2 regions of the Gracilibacillus saliphilus genome follow, and region 2 is predicted to be linked to the other one. Evidence: predicted binding sites of a transcription regulator. Region 2 holds the regulator's gene; the other holds the start of a gene.

Region 1 (4,414 bases), on a different contig from region 2:
GAAACAGATTTAGCGGGCTTGTTTGAAGCCTATCCAGCAACACCATTGATTCGAGAATTTGATCCGTTTAGTAATTTGGTTAAAACGATTATTCATCAGCAACTAAATATGGCGTTTGCCCAAACGTTAACCGCAAGATTTGTGACAACCTATGGCGAGCAAGTTGACGGTGTTTGGTTTTATCCGACAGCTGATAAGGTAGCAACCATTCCTTATCAGGAACTGCAAGATATGCAATTTAGTAGGCGAAAAGCAGAATATGTTATTGATACCGCGAAGAAAATTGTTGCAAAAGAGCTCAATCTAACTTCATTTTATGACAAAAGTGATCAAGAAGTGATGCAACAATTAACTAAAATTCGCGGAATTGGCGCATGGACCGTCCAAAATTGGCTGATGTTCTCACTGGGTAGACAAGACCTTTTTCCATCGAGTGATATCGGCATTCAAAACGCATTAAAACTTCATTTTGGCCTGGAAACTAAACCAACTGCAGCCAAACTTGACGAATGGAATCAAGCATGGAAACCTTACCGATCTTATGCGGCCATGACGTTATGGCGCAGTATTGAAGAAGGTTAAGAAGGTATGTTGACCATTAATTGTTTATATGTGTTTGCTTGTTCCTTATCTCCCTTTGCTAAATAGCTTTTGTAAAGGTATTGAATCGGAGCAGGATCTTTGGGCGCTAATTCCATTTCCCATTCAAAACAAGCAATTGCTTGGTCATACTGTTCGAGATCAAAGTAGATTTCACCTAAGGCAAATTGCTGGTCTGGATTATCTGTTAATTTTTCCATTTTCCTTAACTTCTGTATGATTGGTAGCTCTGTATCTTGTAGTGATGTGATGATTTCGTTTAAAGGGAGATGCTGCAATAACTTTTTGATCGTTAAATGGAGAACTCTTTCCAGCTGTGCAGTATCCTCTTTGTATAAGGTCAGTAAAGTTTCTAATAAGGGCTGATAATCCTTTGCTAATTGCTCGGTAGAAACAGCGTCAAGTGCCTTCTCGAACAGTTTTCGATCTTCAATTGCTTCGTCATGGTGAACATAGTACCGTAATATGGCTTGATAACCATCCAGCTTTACGAGCTTTTCAATGATTTCTTTTGGTTCAGGATATTCAACTAATAGTTGTTCCCATAAGCTAATTTGCTCTTGTTTAGCAAGCTGTTCTTGGGCTAACTCATCGATTTTTTCTATAGCCTTTAAGGATGAACAATTCGTGTATAGGAGGCAAAGTTGATCAAATTTTCGATTATCTATATGATATTGTTGGATCATAGAATTTATGACAGTGTTAGGGAAATTTTGCTCGAAATAAACAGATTCTAAATAGAGAGGGTCTGACCATTCGATTGAAAGTTGATCAATGTTTTGGTATTGGTCTTTATATTTTTGGAAGTCAAAATGATGTAGCATATCTTTGGCAAACGTGTCGTGTGGACGTACTTGCCCATAGTTGACAAGAATTCGGAATGCTTTCTTTAGCTGACCGTTTCTTCGGTAGTTGTAAAATGTCTTCTTGCAAAGGGCCTGGATCTTCTTTTCATTGACATAGTTATCGAACATCGCCAGTACATAGAGCATTTCTATTTCGTTATATTTGTTAGTTAGTTTTTGTACCATTTGATTATTGGAAGTAAGGCGATATGCATGGTCTTCATTAAGCAGTGCTTTAGTTAATGGATGATCAGCAGAAAATGTATGGCCGTGTTGGAGAGCATTTTTTAGAAAGGATTGCAATCGTATAGAAGTCGTTTTTTTTGCGTTAATATAGCGGTCTTTGTAAAAAAATAAATAATAAGATTGATTTTTTTGACCGGTAGCTTCTACAATTTTTGCTTGTTTATATATGGTCAATTGTACTACATCAAAACGCATTGTCTTTTTATTATGCATTAGCTCGATGGTTGTCATCAATGAAACAACTCCTTTTTATTACGGATTAATTCTAGTGTAGCATAAATCATCTGATGGCAAAAGAATGTTGTGAATGTAAATTCTTTGTAATGATTTCTTGCAAAGTATAAGCAGTTGTCTCGTAGTATGATATGATGAACGAAAAGCTCACTAGGAGGATCTCTGTGATAAAAGAAATTTTATGGTCGATACTCTTAGCCATATTGCTTGTGTTTATTCCTTTCGGTACTGTGATATAAAAAAATATAGAAGAAGCGTACAATCTACTTTTGTGGGTTGTTTTTTTATTTGTTAACAATTTTTTTGAGCAAAGATCTTGAAAGTCAAAAAAGGTCAGATTATAATAATAGACAAGTAAAGGTCAAATATAGTCAAAGTCAAAATTGACCTTAATAAAAAATTGAAGGAGGAATAACAAATGAAATGCCAACAATGTGGTATTCATCAAGCAACGATAAATGTAAACCTTCGATTTAATGATCAAACCGAATCTTTACATGTTTGTGAATCATGCTTTCAAGATATAAAAAATCAAATGAAAAATCCATCTGGTATGTTTGGGGGACAAGACTTTGAAAACTTCTTTGCCGGAGGAGCAAATGGCTCCAACCAAGCACAAGCCAAAACACATACAAGACAAGGCAGAAAAGGTAATGGTCTTTTAGATCAATTAGGTAAAAACCTGACAGATGCAGCAAGAGCAGGACTAATTGACCCAGTCATTGGACGTGACCAAGAAGTTAAACGTGTGATTGAAACGTTAAACCGTCGTAACAAAAACAACCCGGTCTTAATCGGGGAACCTGGTGTTGGTAAAACGGCAATCGCAGAAGGATTAGCCCTAAAAGTAACAGAAGGAAACGTGCCAACAAAACTATTGGACAAAGAAATTTATATTCTGGATGTGGCGTCATTAGTCGCGAATACCGGAATTCGTGGCCAATTCGAAGAGCGTATGAAACAATTAGTATCCGAACTTCAAGAACGTCAAAACGTCATTCTTTTTGTTGATGAAATTCACTTGCTTGTAGGTGCTGGAACGACAGAAGGTTCTCAAATGGATGCCGGAAACATCTTAAAACCAGCATTGGCACGAGGCGAATTACAATTAATCGGTGCAACGACATTAAAAGAGTACCGTCAAATTGAAAAAGATGCAGCATTAGAGCGTCGTTTCCAGCCTATTATGGTAAAAGAGCCATCATTAGATGAAGCAGAGCAAATTTTGCAAGGCTTGAAAGAACGCTATGAAAAATATCATCAAGTAAGTTATTCTGATGAAGTATTACATGCTGCCGTTACGTTGTCTAAACGTTATATCCAAGACCGCTTCTTACCAGATAAAGCTATTGATTTAATTGATGAAGCAGGTGCACGTCTCAACCTTGATGTAAGTGAGTCAGATCACGAAGCATTGCAGAAACGTCTTGACGAAATCGGCCAAGAAAAAATGGAAGCAGCTGAAAAAGAAGACTATGAACGTGCAGCTAACTTAAGACATCAAGAAATCAAACTAGAGAAAAAATTAGCAGAAACAAAAGAAGCACCAAAGGCAGAAGTAACAGTCGAAGATATTCAATTAATCATTGAAGAGAAAACCGGAATCCCAGTTCGCAAAATCCAGGCAGACGAACAATCTAAAATGAAAAACTTAGCGGGCAACTTAAGCCAGAAAGTAATTGGCCAACAAGTTGCAGTTGATAAAGTAGCCAAAGCAGTTCGCCGCAGTCGTGCTGGTTTGAAATCTAAACATCGTCCAATTGGTTCCTTCCTATTTGTTGGACCAACTGGTGTAGGTAAAACAGAATTAACAAAAGCATTAGCTGAGGAACTGTTTGGTACAAAAGATGCGATGATTCGCCTTGATATGAGTGAATATATGGAAAAACATACCGTATCAAAAATTATCGGTTCACCACCAGGCTATGTAGGACATGAAGAAGCAGGACAATTAACAGAAAAAGTTCGTCACAATCCGTACAGCTTGATTCTGTTAGATGAAATCGAAAAAGCACACCCAGATGTACAGAACATGTTCCTGCAAATCATGGAAGATGGTCAGCTAACTGATAGTCATGGCAGAACGGTAAGTTTTAAAGATACCGTAATTATTATGACAAGTAATGCCGGTACCGGGGTGAAGAAAATTACGGTTGGCTTCAACAGTGACAACAATGAAGCTGTTTCAACACTAGAAAACTTAAGCAGCTATTTCAAGCCAGAATTCTTGAACCGTTTTGATGCGATTATTCCATTCAATGAATTAGAACAAGAAGATCTACTGGAAATTGTAGACCTTATGATCGCAGAATTAAGCGAGCAATTAGAAGAAGCTGATCTTACCATTACCGTAAGTGATGAGGCGAAGAAATTCCTAGCTGATAAAGGCTATGACCCTCGCTTTGGTGCACGTCCACTACGTCGTGTCATCCAAGATAAAGTAGAAGACGGCATCACAGATCTTGTCTTGGAAGAAGAGGAAGTAAAAC
Region 2 (4,414 bases):
TTAGATTTAAACAGGAGAATATTTACACACTTCAGGTTAGAAGACAAAAGTTTGTTAAAATTTATTTATTTTTGTGACAGGACATAATATATATAATAGAACAAAACCAAAAAAGGAGTAATGTAAATGAACCATATATCGAAACTCAATGAAACGTACTATGGAGACATAATGGATTTATCACAATATGCCTTTCAATATAGATTGTCAGAAGAAGAAATAGCAGCGAAGAAAGAACAAATGAGCAATCATACTGTATGGGGATGGTTGGAAAATGAACAATTGGCTGCGAAGGTTCATGTTGTTCCCTTAAAAGTATGTATTCAAGGTGAAATAATGAAAATGGGAGGTGTTGCTTCAGTTGCATCATGGCCTGAATATCGCAGAGGCGGAAAAGTGAAACAACTGCTTAAGAGAGCGTTACAGGAAATGAAAACGAAAGGGCAAATAATCTCCTATCTACATCCATTTTCTGTACCATTTTATCGAAAATATGGCTGGGAAATAACCTTTGACAAAGCAGATTGTAAAATACCAATTCGAAGCTTAAAGAAACGTTGGGATGGGATTGGATTTGTAAAAAGAGGTAATAATAATGATCAGACAATATCAATGTTAGAAAATATATATACAGAATATGCGAGTGCGTTTACAGGTCCATTAGCCAGAGATCAACATTGGTGGAAACATCGGATTCTTAACAAAGATGACTTTATAGCGATTGCATATCATGATGATCATACACCAGAAGGATATATAGTATACAATGTAAAAGATAATATTTTTACAGTTAAAGATATTGCATTTTCAACCATAAATGGCCAGAAGCTACTGTTACAATATATGCATGATCATGATTCCATGGTGGACGACATAGTTGTTAGTTTACCAACTAACGATGGAATTATGCTTTTAGTTGAAGAGCCTAGATTTGAACAGAGGGTAACACCTTATTTCATGTCTCGTATTGTCGATGCAGGAGCATTTCTTAGACAATTTCCATACAAGAAATCAGATTATTTTTCTACTTTTGCTATTCATATAGAAGATGAATTTCTTCAGGAGAATACAGGGGTATATCAGTTATCCATGAATGATCATGATGAGATGAAAATTGATCAAGTAGATAATCAAGATTCCTTACCAACGGTAACAATGAACATACAGCAAATGGCACAGATTTTTCTTGGTTATAAACGCCCTTATGAATTATCACGATTAGAACTGTTGGATGGTGATCAAAAAGCTATTGGACAGTTGGAGGAAATCATTCCAACCAGTCATACATACTTTCCTGATTTCTTCTAAGATAGGTCGGTTTTCTGTCCCTCAGTACATTTCTGTGTTGTTTTATAAATACAGGGTATATGGTTGGTATCAAGATTTATAAGTATATATAAATGTAAAGGGGGGCTTTTTATGTGGGATCAACTATTTGATGCGGAGTTTGTAGAGTCTGTTACAAAGCTGATGATATCGCTTTTTTTATCAGGATTGATTGGTTTTGAGCGGGAAGTAAATAAACATTCTGCTGGCTTTCGAACACATATATTAGTAGGAGTCAGTTCCTGCTTGATGATGCTTTTATCTGTTAATGGCTTTCAACACTTTATTGAAAATTACCAGAACATTCAATTTGATCCAGCTCGTATTCCTTCCTATGTCATTAGTGGTATTGGATTTCTAGGGGCAGGTACAATTATTGTCCATGGAGGTACGATTAGAGGTCTGACAACAGCTGCATCTATTTGGGCAGTTGCCGGTCTAGGGTTGATTGTTGGTATTGGTATGTATAAAGAGGCTTTAGTGACAACATTGATCATTCTAATTAGTTTAGTTGTCTTGAATAAATTTGAAAAAAGGCTACACCGTAAGAGTCATCATATTGTCTTCGAAGTGAAGCTTTCTAAGGGAAAAAATACTTCAACATTCCTTAACCGTGTACAATCATTTCCGATTGAAATACGTGAATTTGATATTTCTAATGAAAGTACCGATACAACAAAAATTAAAATGTATATTGACGCCATTCATCAGAAAAAACGTGAAAATTTGTATGAATGGTTATTAGAGCAGGAAGAAGTAAAAAAGATTAAAATCCGTTTTCGTTCATAAGGGTTTGAGAGACAGCAAGAAAGGTTATAATAATGAAGACCAAATAGTTTTCAATAAGACCAACTTACAGTATAATAAATATATATAGTCAAATATAGTCAAAGTCAGATTGGAGGAGGGAAAATGCGTAATATTTCAGATATTATTGAAGAATATTTGAAAGAGATCATGCACAGTAACCAGCATAAAATCATTGAGATAAAGCGAAGTGAAATTGCTGATCGCTTTGAATGTGTACCTTCTCAAATTAATTATGTCATCAACACGCGGTTTACTTTGGAAAAAGGGTACTTAGTAGAAAGTAAACGTGGTGGTGGGGGCTATATCCGCATTAGTCGCATTACCAATGAAGATAAAGCAAAATTAATAGACGAGATTATTGAAATGATCCAACCTAAGATATCACAGCAAAAGGCGGTCAATATATTAGAGCGTCTCTTGGAAGAAGAATTAATTACCGAACGGGAAGCAAAATTAATGGTTGGTGCGATTGATCGTAATACCCTCTCATTTCAATTGCCAATTCGGGATGAGATTCGTGCCAGAATTTTATCAGCAATGCTTAATGCCTTAAAATATCAATTTTAGGAGGTGTACGGTATGGAATGCCAAGAGTGTAAACAAAATCCGGCAACCGTTCATTTCGCACAAGTGATAAACGGTGAGAAAACAGAAATTCATGTTTGTCAGCAATGCGCAAAAGAAAAGGGTTATGTGTCACAAGAAGAAGATGCCTATTCACTACACCACCTTTTATCAGGACTGTTCAACCCCAAACCTAATGCAATAAATCATCAGTCACATAAAACAGCAGGTAAAGAATTACAATGTGAGAAGTGTGGCATGACGTATCAACAGTTTGCTAGAATTGGGAAGTTTGGGTGTGCATCTTGCTATCATACATTCTCTGAACATTTAAATCCGCTCTTTCGAAAAGTGCATAGTGGTAATACTGCCCATGAGGGGAAAGTACCAAAACGCGTAGGGTCCGATATTTATCAACGTAAAAAGTTGCGAGATTTAAAAGTGAAATTACAGCAAGCAATTGCAGAGGAAGCTTTTGAAGAAGCAGCTAAAATTCGCGATGAAATAAGGTCATTAGAGAAGAATCTAAATCACCACGAGGAGCGTGATGATTCGTGAGTTTAGAGCAATTTATCAATGAAGCGATTAGTCCATGGTTAAAAGAGGACGGTCCTGACAGTGATATTGTCATGAGCAGTCGTGTTCGTTTAGCGCGAAATTTTGAGCAGTCCCCTTTCCCATTAATTGCGGATGAAAAGCATATGGAGAATATTCTTTATTTTATGGAAAAGGAATTTAATCACCGCTCTTATTTACAATATAAAGATTTAGAATTTGTCAAAATGGCTGAGTTAAAGCAGGTAGAAAAGCAAGTATTAGTGGAAAAACATTTAATAAGTCCACATTTAGCTGATAAGTCGAAGCAAGGTGCTGCACTTATTTCTAAAAATGAACAAGTATCGATCATGGTTAATGAAGAGGACCATATTAGAGCTCAATTATATTTTCCAGGTTTTCAATTAGAAAAAGCTTTGGAACAGGCGTTTCAATTAGATGACTGGTTAGAAGAAAAAATAGATTATGCCTTTGATGAAAATAGAGGATACCTTACAAGCTGCCCTACGAATGTGGGTACGGGGTTAAGAGCATCTGTGATGATGCATTTACCAGCACTTGCGATTACGCGTAAAATCAACCGGATGATCCCTGCTATCAATCAATTAGGTCTAGTAGTTCGTGGTATTTATGGTGAAGGCAGTGAAGCTTTAGGTAATATTTTTCAAATTTCCAATCAGGTAACATTAGGACGGTCTGAAGAGGATATTATCGAAGATTTGAAAGGTGTTGTCGATAAATTAATTGAGCATGAACGACATGCTCGGAAATTACTGATGGAGCAATCAGAACTGGAATTAGAGGATCGAGTATTTCGTTCCTATGGCATATTGCAGCATAGTCGGATTATCGAATCAAAAGAAACAGCAAAATGCTTATCTGATGTCCGACTAGGTATTGATTTAGGATTCATCCATCACATCTCTAAATCTATTCTGAACGAATTAGTTGTCTTGACACAACCGGCATTCTTACAACAATATGCGAAAAAAATGCTGACACCGAATGAACGCGATGTTTTTCGAGCGTCCTTAATTCGGGAACGCTTTACATTGGAGCAAAAGGAGGAATATTAAAATGATGTTTGGACGATTTACAGAAAGAGCGCAAAAAGTTTTGGCATTATCACAAGAAGAAGCGGTACGATTAGGCCATAATA

What was found. The regulator CtsR, encoded in region 2, represses protease genes until heat stress. The targets are predictions, from matches to a motif close to ATGGTCAATAAAGGTCAAACA.
Region 1: GHT08_RS08290 (ATP-dependent Clp protease ATP-binding subunit) is a predicted target of CtsR. The motif match lies at 2,245-2,265, and genes of this name have one in related genera.

The regions. Positions count from the first base shown of each region.
Region 1 is NZ_WJEB01000006.1:37,506-41,919, reverse strand. Features, by position in the region: gene GHT08_RS08300 (DNA-3-methyladenine glycosylase family protein) at 1-582, shown strand, start outside; gene GHT08_RS08295 (tetratricopeptide repeat protein) at 579-1,925, opposite strand; gene GHT08_RS08290 (ATP-dependent Clp protease ATP-binding subunit) at 2,344-4,414, shown strand, end outside.
Region 2 is NZ_WJEB01000030.1:116-4,529, forward strand. Features, by position in the region: gene GHT08_RS16500 (GNAT family N-acetyltransferase) at 127-1,308, shown strand; gene GHT08_RS16505 (MgtC/SapB family protein) at 1,420-2,115, shown strand; gene GHT08_RS16510 (CtsR family transcriptional regulator) at 2,239-2,703, shown strand; gene GHT08_RS16515 (protein-arginine kinase activator protein McsA) at 2,716-3,258, shown strand; gene GHT08_RS16520 (protein-arginine kinase McsB) at 3,255-4,331, shown strand; gene clpC (ATP-dependent protease ATP-binding subunit ClpC) at 4,333-4,414, shown strand, end outside.